Linked DNA regions of Stratiformator vulcanicus. The protein of the gene in region 2 binds, or shares a complex with, the protein of the main gene of each other region. Links are inferred from orthologs where the notes say so. Each region holds a gene or a part of one and is shown on either strand. Other genes may lie near its edges. The genes, in order: Pan189_RS08140 and Pan189_RS06920.

The links.
Region 1: the proteins of Pan189_RS06920 (region 2) and Pan189_RS08140 are in contact, whole or in part, in a crystal structure (PDB 5UE9), measured with the Lactococcus lactis proteins. The link is inferred for Stratiformator vulcanicus from one-to-one orthologs. Residues at the interface, in WP_025017116.1 of Lactococcus lactis: Gly25, Phe27, Phe29, Glu32, Tyr33, Lys35, Tyr36, Lys48, Phe56, Thr60, Pro61, Arg62, Val63, Ala64, Glu65, Thr66, Ala67, Ser68, Gly69, Met70, Ile74, Gln77, Pro223, Glu251, Phe274, Ala275, Pro277, Phe278; in WP_023189152.1 of Lactococcus lactis: Leu4, Gln5, Ala47, Ser48, Met49, Leu50, Leu51, Arg52, Arg53, Met95, Leu98, Arg223, Met224, Ala225, Cys226, Ile228, Gly229, Ala230, Cys231, Tyr232, Ala233, Val235, Glu236, His237, Asn243, His244, Ala245, Lys247, Glu250.

What each region holds. Positions count from the first base shown.
Region 1 is NZ_CP036268.1:2,091,746-2,102,012, reverse strand. The notes cover bases 7,461-10,267. They hold Pan189_RS08140 (dihydroorotate dehydrogenase electron transfer subunit), read right to left. Parts: upstream 9,400-10,267; coding sequence 8,521-9,399; downstream 7,461-8,520. Other genes in these bases: Pan189_RS08135 (pseudouridine synthase), read right to left, coding at 9,425-10,237; Pan189_RS08145 (alkaline phosphatase family protein), read right to left, coding at 7,461-8,489. Outside these bases: Pan189_RS08175 (hypothetical protein), read right to left, coding at 47-607; Pan189_RS21305 (hypothetical protein), read right to left, coding at 700-873; proB (glutamate 5-kinase), read right to left, coding at 1,152-2,285; Pan189_RS08165 (amidophosphoribosyltransferase), read left to right, coding at 2,467-4,056; Pan189_RS08160 (acyl-CoA thioesterase), read left to right, coding at 4,092-4,490; Pan189_RS08155 (hypothetical protein), read right to left, coding at 4,539-5,078; Pan189_RS08150 (HEAT repeat domain-containing protein), read right to left, coding at 5,086-6,669; more of Pan189_RS08145, read right to left, coding at 7,155-7,460.
Region 2 is NZ_CP036268.1:1,792,083-1,802,432, forward strand. What follows is about bases 279-3,168. They hold Pan189_RS06920 (dihydroorotate dehydrogenase), read right to left. Parts: upstream 2,251-3,168; coding sequence 1,306-2,250; downstream 279-1,305. Other genes in these bases: trpS (tryptophan--tRNA ligase), read right to left, coding at 279-419; Pan189_RS06915 (hypothetical protein), read right to left, coding at 468-1,067; Pan189_RS06930 (nickel pincer cofactor-dependent isomerase, group 22), read right to left, coding at 2,598-3,168. In the rest of the region: more of trpS, read right to left, coding at 1-278; more of Pan189_RS06930, read right to left, coding at 3,169-3,857; alternative ribosome rescue aminoacyl-tRNA hydrolase ArfB, read left to right, coding at 3,993-4,454; Pan189_RS06940 (flagellar hook basal-body protein), read left to right, coding at 4,719-6,218; Pan189_RS06945 (RNA polymerase sigma factor), read left to right, coding at 6,330-6,896; Pan189_RS06950 (hypothetical protein), read left to right, coding at 6,893-7,543; Pan189_RS06955 (hypothetical protein), read left to right, coding at 7,545-8,225; Pan189_RS06960 (DUF1549 and DUF1553 domain-containing protein), read left to right, coding at 8,326-10,350.

The DNA.
Region 1 (10,267 bases), 300 kb from region 2 along the record:
AGCCGCAACCTCTCGGCCGAGACGCTCGCGGCATCGTTGGATCTGTCTATGGTCGCGGTGCCTCGATCGGCGGTGCGTGAGGCGGTTCCGACCCGGTTGTCGGTGGCGGGGCCGGTGCGATCGGCAGCGGGACGACACACACTGCTCCCGTGATAAAATACGCATGCGCAGGCGGAAGACCGACGAGTTGCCGGAGGTCATCGAGCCCGTCGCCGAGCCGGTTCCCGGCATTACGATTCACCGACTTGACCGCCCCCGAAACCGCGCGTGGGGCGAACAGGCAAAGCAGTGGGGTTGCAAACAGAAACAGAACCGACGCCGCGACCGATGCCACCCTCGTCCTGAAGCGCCGTACGCCGCGGGGACAGTTTCCGGCGACGACCGAGCGGTCATGCCGAACCCGCATCCGCACACACATCCGGCCCTCGTGTTCGGCCACCAGCGATTCGGCTTCGCTCCCCGACATTCCCTCGAGGTTATAAACCTTCTTCTCGCACCAGTCGCAGAAGCGAACGCGGTCGTCACCCTCCATGTTCCGCCAATTCATCCGGCAGGGCGAGGCAATCTTCAACGTGTCCAGAAATTGATCCGAGTCACGGGCACTCATCCGCTGGCTCCACCATCCAAGTCAAGGTCGTCAGACCTGTAGACGGTGCGCAGCGAACCGAAGTTCCGCGAAAACGCAAAACGCTCCGCAAATTAAAGACGCTTCATGCTTCTGCCCATCAGCACGAAGCCCATGATCGCGATGGTCGTCAGCAAGATCGCATAATGGAGCGGGGTCATCTGCTCCCAGAGCTGGATCACGAACCGCACGTAGAACCAGAACCAATCAACTGCCGTGTACCAAATATCGAGGACTGCTGACCACATGCCGATGTCGTCCGGTTGGAGTTCGTTCGTCGAACGATAGCACCTGCCGGGCCGGTCGGTGTGGCCGAGTCCGAAATCACAGGACGAATCAGCTCGGCAAACTCGCGCTCAACCGTCGCGTCCGTCACAACCGGAACGGATCGAGCGTGAAATAAATCGCGCAGTCCTCAACAAGCCGCGCACCCTCAACAAGCCGCGCACGAAGTAAGCGGATATTGCCGTTTCTGGGCTCGCCCTTTTATCCGCTTACTTCGTGCGCGGCTTGTGCGAGACGAGGCTTAAGCAATCACGGCGAGATTGTTTCGGTGAACTACCTCTGCGTAGGAGGCCGAGCCGAGCCGCTCCGCCAGTGCGTCGCTCCGGCAACCGGCGATCTGCTTGACCTCCGTCGCCTGGTAATTTGAGAGTCCGCGGGCGAACTCCCGTCCGGTCCGGTCGCGAATGCTGATCAATTCGCCCGAATCGAAAGAGCCGCCGACCGAGACGACTCCGATCGGCAGAAGCGACTTTCCCTTTTGCGTCACGGCGCCGACCGCTCCATCGTCTACGACAATCCAACCGTTCGGTTTGACGGTGTAACCGATCCACCGTTTCCACGCCGGCAGGATCGACTTCTGCGCAAGAAATAACGACCCGACGATGTCACCGCGCCGGATGCGATCAAGGATTTCGGGATCTTCGCCATTGGCGAGGATGACGTTCTCGCCGACCGCCGTCACCGAGCGGATCGATGCGAGTTTCGATTGCATCCCGCCGGTGCCGCGGCTGCTGCGCTCTGCCCGCGCGAGCCCGAGCAGGTCGTCGTCAATTTGCTCGACGAGCCGGATGGGCTTGGCGTCGGGCGATTTCGGGTCGCCATCGAAGAGGCCGTCGACCACCGAAAGAATGACGAGCAGAGGATTCGGAAGCAGGCTCGTGACCATCGCGGCCAGATGGTCGTTGTCGCCGAATTTGATTTCTTCAACGCTGACGGTGTCGTTCTCGTTGATAATCGGGACGACGCCGTATTCGAACAACGTGTAAATCGTGTTTCGCACGTTGAGATAGCGGCGACGGCGTTTGAAATCGTTCGCCGTCAGCAACAGTTGTGCGGCATGGATTCCGTGGGGACGCAGCGCCTGATCGTACAACTGAATCAGTTTCGCCTGTCCCGTCGCCGCGGCCGCTTGCAGGTGCGGCAAATCCTTTGGACGTTCAGTGAGTCCGAGCAGTCCCAGCCCGGCCCCGACAGCCCCGCTGGAGACAATCACGACTCGCCGACCCGATTTGCGAATTTCGGCGATCTGAGCTCCCAGTCGATCGATCCGCGTCTCATCAAGCGTATCGTCAGCCCGAGAAAGAGCGTTGGTGCCGATCTTGACGACAATCGTTTCGGCGGTCTCGTAGACCTCTTTTCGCAGCAGATCGTGCATCGTCGAATAAAGTGTCGAGGTAGGTTGGGGAGCTTCGAACGCGGATTTTGCGGTGAATCGACCCGACCGACCGGGTTGCCAAAAGGTTCCCTGTATCCGAAACAACAAGCCGGTATGATAGCGCTGCAAGGGAGCTGTTCATAGCAGGATGCTGAGCCGATCATCCAGGGGCGCTACGCCAATGGCGGACTTGTTTCACGAGTGCGGGATAGCCGCGGTCTATCACCTTCCCAGTGACACGCCGAGCCCGCTCGCCCCGCCGCAGGGGCCCGATCAGATCTCGCGTCTGATTCCGCGGCTGTTGCTCGACATGCAAAACCGCGGCCAGCTCGCCGCCGGGATGACGACCTACAACGAGAGTCGGTCCCAGTTGCTGAAGACCTTCAAAGAGGTCGGCGGTGTCACCGAGGTGTTCCACCTCAATCAGCAGCAGCTCTACCAGCGGATCATGGAGCAGAATCGCGGACCGGCCGCGATCGGCCATGTCCGCTACGCGACTTGCGGCAAAGACGATCGCAATTACGCGCAACCGTTCGAGCGACATCATATCGAGCGGGCAAAGTGGTTTTCGTTCGGCTTCAACGGACAGTTGGCCAACTACCGCGAATTGCGCGACGAAATTCTCGCCCAGCCTGATTTCCATCTCTCCCGCGATACCGACACCGAAATCTTGATGCACCTGATTTCGCGGGAGCGATCGGGCGACAATCGTCCGCCGATCTCCGAACTGCTGCGTCGCCTGCGGGCGAAGCTCGACGGCGCTTATAACATCGTCTATCTGAGCGCGGCCGGGGAAATGTTCGCCGCCCGCGACCCGCTGGGCATCCGCCCGCTGTGCTATGCGATCGAAGGCCCGCTGTTTGCCGCCGCGAGTGAGAGCGTCGCGCTGGCGAACCTCGGTTTCTCGGAGAAGAACATCCGCAGCCTCGCGCCGGGCCACGCGATCATCATCGAGAACGGTCGACTGTCGATTGAACGGTTCGCCGAGGCCTCTCGGACCGCGCACTGCTTCTTCGAGTGGATCTACTTCGCGAACGTCGCCAGCGTTCTGGACGATCGTTCGGTCTACCTAGTTCGCAGCCGGCTCGGCGAAGAACTGGCCGCCCAGGAACGTTTGGTGCCGGATGAAGACACAATCGTTGTTCCTGTGCCCGATACGGCGAAAGCCGCGGCCGACGCAATGGCCTATCAGCTCAACGTGCCGTGCCTCGAAGGCTTGTTCCGCAACCGATACGTCGGCCGGACCTTCATTGAAGGCGGAAACCGCGCTGACAAAGCGAAGATGAAATACACTCCGGTTCCCGAAGTCCTCGAAGGCAAACGTGTCATTCTGGTGGAAGACACGATTGTGCGATCGACGACAATGCAGACGTTGGTCAAACAACTTCGCGAACGGGGCGGGGCCAAAGAGGTGCATGTTCGCGTGGCCTGCCCGCCGATCGTCGCGCCCTGCTACTACGGAATCGACATGTCGACGGTCGACGAGCTATTCGCCCCGAAGTTCATGAACGGGCAAATGCGTTTGACCGACGAAATGGAACAGGAAATGGCCGTTGTGCTCGAGGCGGACAGCCTCCGCTATCTGCCGGTCGAAGCGATCAGCCGCTCGCTGTCGATGCAGGCGGGGGCACTGTGCCAGGCGTGCGTCGACTCCGAGTACCCGACGGCTCACGGTCAGCGGCTCTATCAACTGACCGGCGTTTCTTCCGACGGCAACGGAGTCGATACCAGCCGGGTCTTCGACCGCCCGGAGCTGGCGGCGCGATCCTGACTGCCCCCCACGGCTCAAGGCACAGTCTCTTAACAATGTTGCACGAACATACAATCGAGATTCGTGTTCGCTATGCCGAAACCGACGCGATGGGTTTCGTGCATCAGTCGCACTACCTGACCTATTTCGAGCAGGGCCGGACGGAAATGCTGCGGGCCTCCGGCGGAACCTACCGCGCGATCGAAGAGTCCGGCCTTCTATTGGTACTGGTTAAAGCGGAGATTAATTATAAGAAACCGGCTCATTACGATGACCTGCTCACGCTGACGACCCGGATCGCCGACGTTTCTCCCGCCAAACTGATTCATAGTTACGAAATCAAGCGGGGCGATCAATTGTTGAATGCGGCGAAAACGACACTCGCCTGCATCGACCGCAACGGCAAGGTTCATCAGATGAGCCGGCTATTTCCGCACTTATTTGAGGGGTCCTGACGAGATTATTTTCTTGCCCGGCGATCTCGAACAGCCCGTTAACTTCGCTTAAGTCGCCAACGTCGGTTCGGTCTCTAATGTTCCGTCTTGATCCCGATCGCCAAAACTCTGTTCCTCGGCCGATCGATTCGAGTTTAAAACTTCGTCGCCAAGAATGGCTTCGCCGAACAGGCGATTCATTAAGTTCTTCGCCGCCGTTGCATCGGCCGGGCGTTGCTCGGCGTACTCCGATAAGACGTCCGGGTCGATAAATACGACGGCGGCATCGTCAATCTTAAGTCGCTCCGCTACTCGTGCGATTAATAGCTGATCCTCGTGGCTCAGTTTGTGCGCGGTTGCAAGTTCGCCGGCGAGTTCCGCGATCGGAGAACCAGTCGGTCGAATCCGCTTGCGGAATTTGTCCCACAGAAACAAGCCCCCCCAGAACGCCGCGATGCCGAGAATCGAAAAGATCAGCATCCGTTGCACGCCGGGAGACATCGGGCGTTCCATATAGCGCCCGGCTTCCGCGAGACGATTCACATCGGCGAGCAGCCCGATCTCGGCCGAGAAGTCGAAGAGGATGTCGGCGAATAGCATTTGATTCATTCCAATTTCAGGCGGGCTGCTGCGCGCCGAGCATTTTCAGCACTTGCTCCGCCGTTCCGCGAACGCGGTCGCTCGGGTCGTCGAGCATGTCCGTAATGTCTTCGATGGCTAGCGCGTCGCCGAGCATTCCGAGCAACTCGACCGCGGTACGACGGACGACACTTTCTTCATCGTCCAGGAGCGTCGCAATTGAGTCGCGGACCTCTTCCAGCAAGCCGAGCTTTGCGGCTGCGAAGGCCGAGCGGATGCGATCACGCCGGATCGGGCCGCAGATAATACGATTTAAATTCTCGACAAGGTCCGGATCGATCTTGCGAAGTAATTCACCGGCCCGTTTGCACGCGTCCTCATTCATCTTCTCGAAGACGGTCAGGAAGTAATCGAGGGTGAAGCCGCCGAGTTCCTCGCGGGCCGCATCCCGGACCGCTTCGGACGGGTCGTCGAGTCGATCGATGAGAAGCTTGAAGGCGTCCGACACCCGTCGGGTTCGTAATTCACTGACCGCCCAAGCCGCAACGTCTCGATCGGGCGACTCGAGGCTGCCGACCAATATTTCGCGCGCCTCATCGGGGGTCATCCGGCTGAGCTGATTCGACGTACTCCGCCGCGCAGAGGCGCTTCCATTGCGGACGAGCCAATTCGTCAGCAGCCCACGTTCGCGGTCCGGCAAGCCGGTCGACTCGGCGTAGCGGATAATTTTGCCCTGCAATTCATCCGGCAGCGATGCGAGCAACGATCGGTCTTCGATCAACCAGTCGACCTGTTCGAGCTGCGCTAAATTCGACTCTTCACGCTGGCTCAATTGATCGGGCAGCCACGCGAGGGAATGGGCAACGAACTCCGGATCGGTCCGCGTCTTCAGCGCTTCAATGACTTTGGCGGGCGGATATTTTTGCGTCAAATAATCGAGGACGAGCTGCATCACTCCGGGGTGCGTACTCGATTGCACCAGCTGGCCGGCGATTTCGCGGTTCTGCGCCGCCGTGCGACCGAACAATTGCGCAATGGTTTCGTCGCTCGGCTTGCCCAGCGCGAGCAGCAATTCAATGACCGGCTCAGGATTGCGAATGCGTTCCGCGTGACAAGCCTGACCGAGTACGTTGACGGTATCGAGCCGTGACTGTCCGACCGAGGCGTCCGGCATCGTGTCGGCCGGATCATTCAACCGGTCATGAATTCCATTGACCAGAGAAGTCAGGGCTTCGATTGCATCGTCCCGCACCGGTCCGTCATCGACGGAACTAAGTTTGCCGACAATCTCCGGAATGAACTGCGGCTTATCGGTCTCGCGTGCAATCGATAAGCCGTTGCGGCATAGATTGTCGTCCCCGTACCGGATGCATTGCGTCAAAGCGCGGTTAACCAGTTCAGGCGAGCCTTTGAGTTGCGACCGTTGATACTCGCTCAAGTTCTCGAGTCGGCGAATCAGCTCGATCGCCCCACGAACGCTATTACGCTCGATCAAGATGTCGGTCACATGATCGCGAACGGAGGCTCGCGACGAATCGAGCGTCGGAACCAGCGCATCTTCAACGCGAGGAGCGTTCGAACGCTTCAGTGCTTCGATCGTGATCTCAAGCGGCGAAGACATGGACGCTTTCGCGGGCAGGAAAAGACACTCAATCAGATTTAACAACGTTCGCTAATGAATCGCTTTAAGCCGCGATTCGTGGGCCGCAGTCGATTCAGCAGTACAATTGGCCGGTTCGAAATGCCAATAGGCGATGCTTGATGCGCAGGTGTGAAAGCGTTCCGCCTTCGTAATTTCGGAAGACTCCGGCAAGCGGCTCCAAAATTGCCGGAGCAACCGATACGACTCCGCGGAATGCGACCCGGCGCGCGAAATCCACTGATTCAGCGGCACAAAAGTTTAAGTCGAAATTCGCATCGAACGGCCGGGTTAAGCCAAATGCGCTTTAATCGAACGCCGATGAGTGCGCGACGATCCGATTTCACGGTCGCCGGTCGCCTGAGGAATCGGCATAACCGTTCGAGTCCACCCAAGCGTCACAATCAGATCGCTGAGCCCTCCGCGCCCGAAGGAATAGTGGTTTGATGGCAAAGACGTGTCCGCCGTCAAACGTCGCTATAATCGATCCCGAACTCTGACAGCACCATTTTCGCCACATCGGTATCGGAAACACCCGACGAGCGGTCCGCAATTAGCCCGGCCGACGAAGCGATCAGAACGCCACGTCGAGAATCATCATCGGCCGGATACCCATGCGAGCCTTTCACCAACGTCGCGTCGAGCGGCGTCTGCTTGCTCGGCATATCGATAAACATCTCCACCGGGTCGTAACCGGGCTTGCGATGAATATCGACCGTGCGCGCAAACGCGGGGGCTTTGGCATCGTCGGTCCACCAGTAATAGGCGAACCAGGAATCCGATCGGGAAACGAGCACGATCTCACCCGCCCGCGGATGATCGAGTCCGACCGCCGCCCGCTCGGATCCGACAAGCACGCGCTCGGCGATGCCCGCATCGCGAATCGACTGCGCAATCCGCTCGACATCTTCCGCATTCTTCACGAATACATGGGCGAACTGGTGATCGACGAGTGCCCAAGCGTCGCTGCGGGCCGGGTTGAGGTGTTCCGCGCCATCTTGATCGTCGATCGACAGCAGCCCCAATTCCCGCAGCAATCGATTCGGGAACTGCACGTCGCTGACCGGCGTGATGACATACTCACTCGCGGCCAACCATGTCACATCTCCCGGAAGCGTTTCATTAAGACCTTCACTGAGCTTGGCGATTTCGCGATCCAGTTCCACCAGTGCCGCGGCAGCTTGATCAGAATCGGGCCCGTACTTCTGTGCGGCGTAATCCAGATGCGGTAGATAAATCCAAAAGAAACGAGGCTCATATTTCCTCGCCGCGTGAATCGCCGAGTCGACGATCCATGCGGATGATTTAATGCTCGAAAGCGGTCCCCAAAAATTCATCAGCGGGAAATGACCGATCGAATCGCGGAGTTCTCCGTAATACTCCTCCGGTTTCGTATAGCACCACAGCGACTCGCTGCCGTCGGGATTATGAATCGGTGCCGGCGTGCAGACGTAATCAGCCGAGGTTCCCTTCGACAACATCGGGAACCACACGGCGGAAGTCAGCGACGAATCGTGACCGCGGAGCCGATCCCAAAGCCGAGGCGACTCGATCACCTCGTCCCACGCGGTCCACATTTCGACTTCGCCACGGTCCCGCCAGAAAAATCCGTTCGCGATCACGCCGTGCTCGGAGGGGGGTGTTCCAGTCGAGAGTGAGATCTGCACCGGGCAGGTCACGCAGGGGAACGTCGGGGATAGCGGAACCGTGCCCCCACGCTCTGCCATCGACTTCAGCGACGGCATCTTGGCGATGTCTTCCGACCGCAGGCCGGGAATGGAAAGTAAAACGACAGACTTCATCGGGCGCGACCTTTTCTATATTCGCGATGCTTTAATCAAAGATCAGGCGATCGGCCGGAAAGACCGGCCCTTCGACACAACTGCGACGGTAATCCCATTCGCCGTCATCCGTGCGAACTTTCGCCACGCAACTAAAGCAGGCACCGAACCCGCACGCCATCGGCGACTCCAGAGACAAATAGCATTCAACGTTCCGCGACACACATTGCTCCGCGACCGCCTCCATCATCGGTTCGGGACCACAGCAATAAACCAGATCAGGCGGGTCATCGCTGTCGAGTACTGAAGCCGATAGCTCCGTGACAAATCCATGATGTCCTGCCGATCCGTCATCGGTCGAAAGTCGCACCTCAAGCCCCGGCGCGTTGAAGTCATCTAAACCGGCGAGATAATTTTTCGATCGGGCCCCATAGCACAGAGTCATCCGCTCGGGGCGAGAGGCGACCTCACGCGCGGGCGAGCCGTAAGCGTTTACTCTTGCCGCTTCACGCGAAACCGCAACGAACGGCGTCTGACCAATTCCGCCGGCCACCATCATCAAGTGGCGACATTGCGGCACCTCGAATCCGTTCCCGAGCGGCCCCCAAACCTCAACCTGCTGACCGGCAGTCCAATCGGGCATCAAACCGGTGAGCTTGCCGATCGTCACGTAACCAAAATCGAGCCCCACGGGCCGACGGTCTTCGAAGTAAGTATCATAGAGCGCAAAAGGTCGACCGAGCAGTGGATCGCTCCCACTCGTGGGCCGGATCATAATGAACTGCCCCGGCGTAATTCGGGACGCAATTTCCGGGCACGACAGCCGCAGCCGATAAGTGCGCTCTGCCAGACACTCCTGCTCAACGACCGTCGCGATTTCTGTGAGCGCGGCGGGATGAAGTCCCGAACCGGTCGTGCCTGCCGTCGGCATAGTCGATCCTTCCTGTCAATCAGCGTTACCCGCGGTTTTCGGTCGATTTTTTAACGCCGCTTCGTTTGACGCTCGGCCGGCGGCTTCGCTTGACCCGCTTCTTCGGCTGGCAGCCTCGCGCGAATTCTTTGAGTTGTTTCAACTCTTCACCCCGAAGCGGGCGGTAATGGCCGACCGGAAGTCGCGCGAGTTTGAGCGGCCCGAAGGCGATCCGCTGCAACGACATCACTTTATGGCCGGACCGCGCGAACAGCCGACGAATTTCACGATTTTGCCCCTGTGTGAGCTCGACCTCGATAAATGCGCTCTTGCCGTGCGTCTTCAATTTCCGGGCGTACGACACTTGAAACACGCCATCAGAAAACCGCAGACCTTCCCGCAATGACTTGAGCGTCTCGGCGTCGGGAACCCCGGCGACCTGGACCCGATACTTCCTGACGACTTCATATCGGGGATGCGAGAGCCGCTCGGCCAGTTCGCCATCGTTCGTGACGAGCAGCAATCCTTCACTCGACTCATCGAGACGTCCGACCGTAAAGAGCCGAGCATTCGGGTCGTCAATCAGATCGATCGCGCGACGACGCCCGCTCGGATCGCTATTCGTGCACAGGAAGCCCGTCGGTTTATTCAGCAGATAGTATTTCTTCCGCTGAAGTTTGAGCCGTTCGCCGTCGACGCGAACATCCTGCCGGTCGGCATCGACCTTCGTCCCCAACTCTGTGACCGTCTCGCCGTCGACCGTCACACGTCCCTCGGAAATCAACTCTTCGCACGCGCGGCGCGAACCGTGCCCGGCCTCAGCGAGAACCTTCTGCAGTCGGCTCTCCGCCTCCGGCACGAACCTAGCTTTCGGAGCTTTAGTTTGGTC
Region 2 (10,350 bases):
GTGTCGGAGTCGTACAGCAGAATGTCAGCCGCCTGCAAAATGGGATAGGTGTAGAGGCCCGCATCGGCGGGGAGGCCGCGGTCCTTCTTCTCTTTGAACGAGTGGCCCTTGTCGAGCAGGTGCATCTGCGTGATCGTCAGCAGAGCCCAGTATAACTCCGTGATCTCCGGCACGTCCGACTGCCGAAACAGCACCGCCTGATTCGGATCGAGACCCAGCGATAAAAGATCAATCGCCGCGTCGCGACTGAACCCGGCGAGGGTTTCCGGTTCGCCGCGGATGGTGGTCATCGCGTGCAGGTCGGCGATGAAATAGAAGGCCTGCTCGGCGGTCTGCAGTTCAATGTACTGCTTGATCGCGCCGAAGTAGTTGCCCCAGTGAAAACGGCCGGTGGGCTGGATGCCGGAGAGGACTTTCATGTTGAGTCGATGCCGATCGTCTTCGTCTGTCGGGCGGAGCTTAAGAGTTCAAATGCGGCGACCGCGCAGCGGATTCTGGTCGAGCCAATGGTAAATCAGTTCTTCAACGTCCCGGAACGTCGGCTCGTCTTCGTCAACGGATAGCTTTCTCGCAAGCTTTACCCATTGTTTCCGAAACGCTTCATACCGCGAAATTATCCGACGGGCGCTGGGAAGTCGACGTTGGCTGAAAGTGTTCAGCCAATTCCGGATCTGTGTGACCGCCCGGTTCGGATCGTCGTCATGTGCTCGGATGTCCTGACCCGAAATATCCGATAGAAATTGCTGGAAACGATACCTCTCCGTATCGAGTATCAGGCAATTCTTGCTATCTTGGGGAGGTGCCCCGAACCACTTCGCGCCGAGAAACATTCCGAGTTCGAGCGGCATATTGAAGCGAGGAAATCCAGAAATCGCATCCATTTGAACGCGCGAAATATCGTGGATCGCGAACTGCGAAGTCCCGATCAGGTCTCTAATTTTATGGACCCGGATCTGGCTGCTGTCTTCGTCTTCGAGAGCACAGCGGGGGCGAAAGCCGCAGTCGTAGATTGCGAAGAGAATTGCATCAAAGATCGGACGATAGTCAGCATCAAAAGGACAGTTCACGAAGATGTTCGTCTCATATTGGCCGCTCACTTCTTCGCAATCCGACGTTTAGCTTGTCTGCTGTTGCCTGCCTCCGATCGACTCTCCGAAATAACCTGACGGACCGCTTCACGAGCTTGGGCGCGCGTGAAGCTCTTCGGCCGTCCGAGCGGCTTGAGTAGGATCCGATATTCTTTCGATTTCGTTGGCATAAGTTGTCCCACCCTTGATGAAATTAATTGAGAGACATGCCTTCATTCTACCCGCGCGGCGTCCCGGCTTGAACCGCGGTCTTGGCCGGGCCGAGGGTTCCGACGAATTGTGTGACGTCGTCGCAATCGGCCTCTACAACGATCGCCTCAAGTTGCGCCGTCAGATCGGAAGACAGCCCCGGCTTGTAGAAGTTCGCGGTTCCGACCTGCACGGCGGTAGCCCCGGCGACGAGGAACTCCATCACGTCGTCGATCGACTGAATGCCCCCGATACCGATGATCGGGACATCAACGGCCTGAGCCACCTGCCACACGATCCGCAAAGCCAGCGGTTTGATCGCTGGTCCGGACAGGCCGCCGATGCCGTTGCCGAGGATCGGTTGCCGGCGGCGCCAGTCGATCGCCATGCCCTGAAAGGTGTTGATTAGCGAAACCGCATCGGCCCCCGCTTCGGCCGCTGCCTGAGCGATAACGGGGACGCTCGTGACGTTTGGCGTCAGTTTGGCAATCACCGGGAACGGACAGGCATCGACGACGCCGCGAACGACAGCCGCGGCCTTGTCCGGATCGGTCCCGTAGTCGACACCGCCACTGACGTTCGGGCAGGAAATGTTGAGTTCGAGGGCCGCGATCCCATCGAACTCGGCCAATCGCGATGCCATCGCCACGAACTCGGCTTCGTTCTTTCCGGCGATGTTGACGATCAGAGCCGTCGGCAATCCGGTCAGATACTCAAGATGCTTTTGGATGAAAGCGTCGAGCCCGTCGTTGTCGAGGCCGATCGAGTTCAACAGGCCCGACGGTGTCTCAACGGTCCGCGGCGGCGGATTGCCCGCGCGTGGAAGCGGGGTGACAGTCTTAGGAATCACGCCGCCGATCTTGGAGAAGTCGACGAACTCAGCCATTTCCCGCGCGTAGCCGAATGTTCCCGATGCGACCAGGATCGGATTCGACAGCGTAAGCCGATTCAAACGGACGGAAAGTCGGCTCATAACGCGCGAGATCGGGCAGGGCTGGCGACCGTCGGCAGGAAGTGCAATTTCAGCTTCGGCCGAAATCTCAACTCCGGCGGAAATCTCAGCGCCGAAGGAAGTTAAGACAAATGGACCCGATTGGACTCGAACCAACGACCTCATGCATGTCAAGCATGCGCTCTAACCAACTGAGCTACGGGTCCGTAGCGGCTGCCGTGGTGTGGCAGGGTCGTGAAAGCTACGTCTGACTTGGGCAGGCGTCAAGCGAAAAGCCCGATGTTGATCGGTATGACGCCGCAACGGCTCGACAGGTTCGCCGGATGCTCTGAGCGGACCACGCAGCGACAGCGCGGGCGTTGTTTGACTCACCCGCTGTGCTGATCAGAGAGCCGGGTGAGATTGCCGTCGGAATCGAATTGAAACGATCGCACCGGGCCCGAAGGTTCCGATTGCGGATTGGCAGCGATGTCGGGCAGACAGGATTCACTGACCTCGACCGATTCGAGATGAAGCGTGTCGAGGATCCGAACAACGCGCGCCTCCTGCGGCGGCGTCGGGCCGATCGTTCGCAAGGCAGTTTCAATGCATTCACGATCGGTCGGGAACGAAACCGGGATGTGAGCACCGCTGACGTGACCGCTGGTGACGCAGTTGATTCCGGTGATTTCGCGATCAATCGCGGCGACGGTTCGGTCGTTGGTAAAGTCTGCATAGCCGATGCCGCAGCCGTTCCCTTTTGATTTCACGGTCACGCTGCGAACAAAGATGCGCTTGCAGCGCACCGATTCGCGATCGGACGGGAAGTGCCGCAGAAATTTTCGCCCGACGACGTTCATGTCCATACCCGTTCCGCTGATCTCCTTGCCGAACTGGTCAATAATCAGCAGGTCAACCTCGTTGACCGGGAGACGGGGCATCCATTTGCGGGCCATTTGCAGCAACTCCGGCTCACGAGATGCGAAGCTCTCCGGCCGGACCGCTTCGACGTGCGCGGTTTCTTCGCGGGCGTTCTCCACAACAGCGAGCCCGCACAAGACCGGGCATTTCTCCAACAAAAGCGGTACGATCTTCGACGCGATCGGTTCAAAACTTTCGCCACGGCAGTGGCGGTGATAGATCTCGGCCCCGCTGCGTTTGCCGAGGCCGATCATCAGCATTTTGTGCAATCCGCTCTCGATCGGCCCGGCGAAGTCGGTGTGCGGTTTGACCCTGTTGAATACGATGACGTGGTCCGCTTCGAACGCCGGTTTTGCGAAGTGGATTTCGATCCCTTCGTCCGTCCGGCCGAGAATAACGGTCTCCATCGTCGAACAAATTTCGACTCCCAGCGATTCTTCGGTCAGGTCGAATCCCGCGAGCAGAGCACGTTGCCCCTCTGAATTACCACCGCCGTGGCTGCCCATCGCTGGGACGATGAAGGGTTTGGCCCCGGCTGCCTGAAAGAACTCGATCTGTGCGCGGACGAGGGCCTTGAGATTGGCGATGCCGCGACTGCCGACCGTGATTGCTACCGATTCACCGGGGCGAACGCTCTTGGCAACCTCGGCTTTGTTTAAAGTGTCGTGAGTAGCCGCGGTGACGTCCTCGACAGATTGTGCGTCGAATATCTGTCTGACGGGTAACATCTGCGGGAGGATCGGCATCGGTGACGTGAACCTTTTGCGTTACAACGGCTTCAGTCGAGTCGACGGCCCGAAACGCGGCTACAGGAGTCCGGCAATAGTCCCTCGACCTCGAATCCTCGATCATTCGGTACAGACATGAGCGACGCAATCGAATCGACAGTCCCGAACCGGCCGGATAAAAGACTGCGCGTGTCGCCGACCGTCTCGATCGACCGCGCCGAGTTCACGGTCACGTATGTCCGCAGTTCCGGTCCCGGCGGTCAGAACGTCAACAAGGTCGCCACGAAAGCCTGCCTGCGCTGGAGCCCGCTGGAGTCGCCGAGCCTACCGGAGCGCGTGCGGACTCGGTTTCGTGCCCTATTCGGCTCGCGGCTGACGAATGACGGTGAAATCATTCTCATGAGCCAGCGGTATCGCGATCGAACGAAGAACCGCGATGACTGCATCGAACGATTGCGGAAGATGCTGTTGGAGGCGGCCACGCAACCGAAAAAACGCCGACCGACGCGTCCCTCGAAGGGGTCAAAGCAACGTCGGCTGGATGCGAAGAAACGGCGTTCGGAAACCAAACGGCTGCGGGGCCGGCCGGACCAGTGATCCGGACCCGTTGCCAGGGTCTTCGAAGTGGCCTTCCCGCCGATCGAATCGCTGGTTGGCGATCCGCGTTTGGATCGAAATCTTACTCGCGGAATAGATGCGATCATTCTTGCAGCGTCGAGTTTGGGAACCGCTGAATAGAGTCCCTTGCTCCCGCTGCGGGCTGGTGATTGTTTCGCGAATTGCCGTCTTCACCAATTTTTTCGGAAGTGCTACGGTCCCGCGAATCATTTTGGCGAATCGCGTTCGCTCGGAGACTGCGACATGCATCGGCGACTCATGGCGGCTCAAGTCGGTATCGGCTGTTCTTTCTTCTGCGTATTCGGCTTGAGCCAGATCGCGCTGGGCCAACTCGCTGAGAAGGGGGTCGACCCGGGAACCGCGTTTCTCCAAGTCGCGGCATCGCCGACGGTTGAGCAAGTCGAAGGTCATTTTTTGCGGGTGAGGATGCGAACGTCTCGACCTGTCGAAGCACAACGACCTGAAGATAGCTCCGGCCGAACGGAGCAATTGCCGACAAGATATTTGCAGACTCAACGTAATTTTCAGACACAACGTGCCCAACGCCCCAACGCGTGGGTGCGGGCTGCCGTCCGTGTTGCCGGTTCGAAGAAAGACGGCCCCGAGTTCTTCGAGGCTCCGCTGAGGCGATCGGCCGATGCCGCGGACGACTTGTTTGATGACTCCCCCGTTCCCGAGCCGCTGCCGGTTCCAGAGAACGCGTCGCCGGTGCCTGAGTCGGCCTATATCCGTGACTTGATCGATCTCGCGTTGCCTCACGCGGGTCACGATGAGCGGGAAATTTGGGAGGAACAACTCGAAGATCTGGCCCCGAACGCGGCGATGGACCTGTTGGAAATCCGTCGTCGACTCGGTTCGCCGACCAAGAGTTTTGGCCCGCTGCTTCCGCAGACGGAGCCGTCGACGGCTCAGTTGTTTGAGGTGTCACTGCCATCGCATTCTGACGAGGTGGCGTGGGTGTCGGATTCAATCAGGCATTTGAAGGCCGCTGAACGGCAAATACTGAGCAATATCGCGAACGCGTCGACTCCCGGTTACACGCGGCGTGAAGCCGTGCTCGGCCCTGCCGACCCGATGCGAAATTCCGCCGGCGGAATGACCGAACAGACGACGCAAGGGGTTGAACAATTCGGGCTGCGGTTCGATCTCTCGGACGGCTCGCTACGAAAAACCGGCCGCGTGTTCGACCTGGCCGTCGAAGGGGCGGGTTTTCTCGTTGTGGCCAATGGAAAGCAGATGGCCGTCACGAAGAGTGCCTCATTTGTCCGCGATAATGAAGGGCGACTCGTCCTGGACGGAAATTTCAGAGAGTGGGAACTGCAACATCCGATCGTCGTCCCGGCGGCCAGTTTCGACCTGCGGATTGGGCAAGACGGTTCCGTGATGTGCCGACTACCCGATTCCCGACAACCGACGGCACTCGGGCGGATCACTATCGTCCGATTCGTAGATCCGTCTCACTTGGAGCCACTCGGTCCACTCCTTTGGGAACCGACCGTGGCGTCGGGCGATCCGGTACCCGCATCGGACGACGACGCCGACTTCGGCACGATTCGCTCGGGCTTCCTCACCGAATCGAATGTCGATCTCGACGCCGAAGTCGAGGCGCTCGATCAAATCCGTCGACAGATCGAGTTGCTGGAGCGGTCCGAGCCGCGTTCGTCACTTGTCGACCGCGCCCCCGCTCCGCCGAGCCGGTCGGCCATGTCAGATCCGACAGATTCTCAGTTTCCGATCCGTTGATCCGACGGCATAATGCCGATTGTCAGAGCCCCGCCTCGGCCTCCGCGGCGGATTTCTCTTTGGCTGACGACGAATCCGAAGAATAATTCTCGGAGCGGAATCGTCCTGCCAGTGTACGGGACAATCGAAATCAACGGTCGATTTTTGATTGAACAGCGTGATTCGATCGCAGCAAGTCCGATTGATCTCGGTAAGTTACATTCCGAGATCGCGCACGAGTTGCAGGCGTACATCACCGGCATTGTGCATGACCCGGATATCGCCGGGGAACTGGTACAGGACGCTTTTGCCCGATTGGTCGAGCGTCCTGCGCCATCAGATTTGCGGTCGGCCAAAGCGTGGGCATATCGCGTTGCCCACAACGTGGCGATCGATTGGTGCCGGAGTAAACGCAGAGAACGGAAGCATGTCGGGCAAGCATGGTGGCTGCGTCCTCGGGAGACTGAGGATGAAGGCATCGATTGCCTTTTAAAGGCTGAGCAGAAAGTCAGGATTCGGCAGGCGATCGATCGTCTGCCCGCGGAGCAGAGATTTGTCGTCGAACGACGCATTTTTCAAGGAAGAAAGTTTGCCGTCATCGCAGAGGAACTTGGCGTTCCCCTCGGAACCGTTCTGACGCGGATGCGTTTGGCGATGGTCAAGTTGTCGCGGTCCTTATCCGACGAGAAGAACCCATGAGCACGGATCAATCAGAATTCCCAAATCATTTCGACGATGTCGATTGGCGTGCCACACAATATGTGCTCGGCGAACTGGGTGCCGAAGAGTCCAAGTCGTTGGAAGACCAGTTGGGTCATGACCAAGAGCTACGCGAAGCGGTTGCCCGGGCCACTCAACTGACGCTGGCGATCGCTGCGGTCCGACCGATGACGGCGGAACTCGTCGCCCGCCGATCCGTGCGGTCGAAGCGAAGTCTTCAGATCGCCGTTGTCGGCACGGTCGCTGCTCTGGCATTAGTGATGGCGGTCGCGGTGACTCCACCCGGTGAGAAAACCGTGAATCGCGAGCAGAAAACCGAAGCTTTGCTCGCTCTGTGGGCCGAATCGCGGGTGGACGATCACGTTGCCCAGCCGGACGCCCCGCAGTGGGAACGACCAATCCACATCGGCCCGCTGACAGATAATTCTGGCGACGACTCACTCGAGTCGGATGTCGCCCCGCCCAACTGGATGCTTGCCGCCGTCTCATTCGATGAAATGGAAGTTGGCGCTGCGGAATCGGGAGATGATGCAGCTCCCTCCGTGTTCAACCCCGGGCCGACTTCGGTGATCGAATCAACCGATGAGCCGGAGCAGTTTTTGCCGCCGCAGACGGGGACCTTCTAACGTGAAAGCAACTCTCGCGAACGGAATTATCGTTCTGAGCGTGATCGCTTTAGCGAGCGATTCAGCCACGGCCCAAAAACCGTTGGTGGAGCCGAATGATGGTACCGCCCCGAAAATTGAACGGGCGGCCGAGCAGGCCTCGACGACATTTCTCAAGCAGCATCATCCCGAACTGGCCCGCCTGCTGGTCGCTTTGGAATCGCGTGATCGATCCGCCTATCAGAGCGCGATCAGCGATGTGGATAAAGCTCGTCGTCGCCTTGAGCGCTTGGAAGACCGGCAGCCTGAGTATTGGCAGAACCAATTAGAGAAGTGGAAAATCGATTCGCGAATTCGCTTGCTTCTGGCCCGGCTGACCATGATCACCGGCGACGTGTCCGTCTCACCGACGGAGCGTGAAGAACTGGCAAGGTTGCTCAAGCAGCGTCGCGAGAACCGATTGCAAACGCTCGAATATCAAGAGAAACAGACGGTCGAGCGATTGAGAAGGCTCGAGCAGCAAGTCGAGAACGCCGCCAACGAAGTCGGCGACACCGCCGGCCTTGAGCGTGAGGTCGATTCGGTTCTCCGCAGCGTGGCGAAAAAACGCTCGAATTCCGGTAGCAAAGAAAAATCCAAGAAGAAATCGAAGGCCGGACGCGTCGTAGATGCGAGTCCGAAGACCGGGCCCGCCGGCGACTGAGTCGCCAACGGGCGAAGCAGCGGATTCGACCGGTTCACTCCTGGCCATCAGGAGTCCTATCTCTCAAGTTTCGCTATTTGCTCATGTGCGGAGTGGTCTGATGCGTGCTGCGCCTTCGTTGATCTTCGGCTTCGCCGCCTGTGCTTTTTTCCTTATCGGGGAGTCGGCAGCACGATCTGCCGAAATCGACTCGAAAAAAGTCCTTGCCCCGGTCAGCGAGCGATTTGCCGAACCAGCGCTCGACGAATCGCCCGACTTCCAGCGGCATGTTGTGCCATTACTCGGACGGGTCGGCTGCAACGGGCGAGCCTGCCACGGGTCATTCAAAGGGCAGGGCGGCTTTCAACTGTCACTATTCGGTTACGATTTCGAGTCGGACCACGAACAGATGACCGGCGAAGACTATTCCCGGATCGATCGCGAATCGCCTCGCGAGAGCATGGTGCTTCAAAAGCCCACTTTGCAAATGGACCACGATGGTGGCGAGGTGATCACTGCGAATTCTTGGCAGTACAATCTATTAAGTCGCTGGATTGAGCAGGGGGCGAAGGAACTTAAAGGCGAGGCCGAACTGACCCGGCTCGAAGTGACCCCCGACGAAATCGTTTCATCTAAGACTGGCGAAGAGATCGAACTTCGCGTCGTCGCAGTCTGGTCAGATGGTTCCACGGAAGACGTTACCCCGCTGTGCCGCTTCCAGACAAATGACCCGACTGTCGCCGCGATCGACGAGCACGGCTCGATCACTATCGGCGAATCTGGCGACACGCATGTGGTCGTGTTTTACGACAGCGCCGTTCGGCCGATTCCGGTCATCAAACCTTTCAATGCAAACTACGGATCGACGTATCCGACGGTGCAGACAAAGTCGGAAGTCGATCAACTCGTCGTCCAAAAATTAAGAAAACTCGGAATCGTACCATCGGAACTTGCCGGCGACGCAGACTTCCTGCGGCGCGTGCAACTCGACCTGACAGGGACGCTACCGGCCGCGTGGGAGGTTGAAGCGTTTCTCAGTGATGATTCGCCGAACAAGCGGTCCGAGAAGATCGAAGAATTAATGCAGACGCCCGCCTACGCCGCCTGGTGGGCGACAAAGCTGTGCGATATGACCGGCAATAATCCCGCGTCATTGAACAACGAAGTCGGACGCGATCGGGCCTCCGAAGACTGGTTTCGCTGGATCGAGAAACGGGTCGCCGAGAATCGTCCCTATGACGAATTGGTCGAAGGGATCGTCCTCGCCGTTAGCCGCGAAGACGACGAGAGCTACGCCGACTACTGTGAAGCGATGAGCGATATCTATCGCGTTGATGCCAAAGCCGATTTCGCCGATCGTTCGACGATGCCGCACTATTGGGCACGTCGGACTTTCACAAAACCGGAAGATCGCGCCATCGGTTTCGCCTACGCGTTTCTTGGGGTTCGCATCCAATGCGCCCAGTGTCACAAGCATCCGTTCGATCAATGGACGCAGACCGACTTTAAGAACTTCGAGGCGTTCTTCACCGGTGTGACATACAATGTCGACCCAAAATCAAAGAAGGAGTATCAGCAGATGCTCCAGGCGATTTCCGGTGACGAAAAAGGGAATGCGGCTCGCCAAAAGATCGGAAGCCTGTTGCTTCAAGGAGAAGTGGTGCCGCTGCGTGAGGTGTATGCCGAGACGCCGGCGCCCGCCCTTAAGAATAAGAAGCAGAACCAACGACGTCGAAATCGCACGCGGGTTGCTGAATCGGGCCGCGTGCTCGGCGGAGAGGAAATTAATTTTTCAGAAGCCGGGGGCGATATTCGGAAGCCATTGATGGACTGGCTTCGTTCCAAAGACAACAAGTATTTTGCAAGAGCCTTCGTAAATCGCGTGTGGGCGAATTACTTCAACCGCGGGATTGTCGAGCCGCCCGATGATTTGAGCTTGGCAAACGCACCGGTTAACGGACCGCTACTTGACTATCTGGCCGACGGCTTCATTGAGCGAGGTTATGATATGAAGTGGCTGCATCGCGAAATTACGAATAGCGACACCTATCAGCGGTCGTGGCGTCCGAATGAAACGAACGCGTCGGACGAATCGAATTTCAGCCGCGCAGTGCATCGTCGCTTGCCCGCCGAGGTCGCCGTCGAT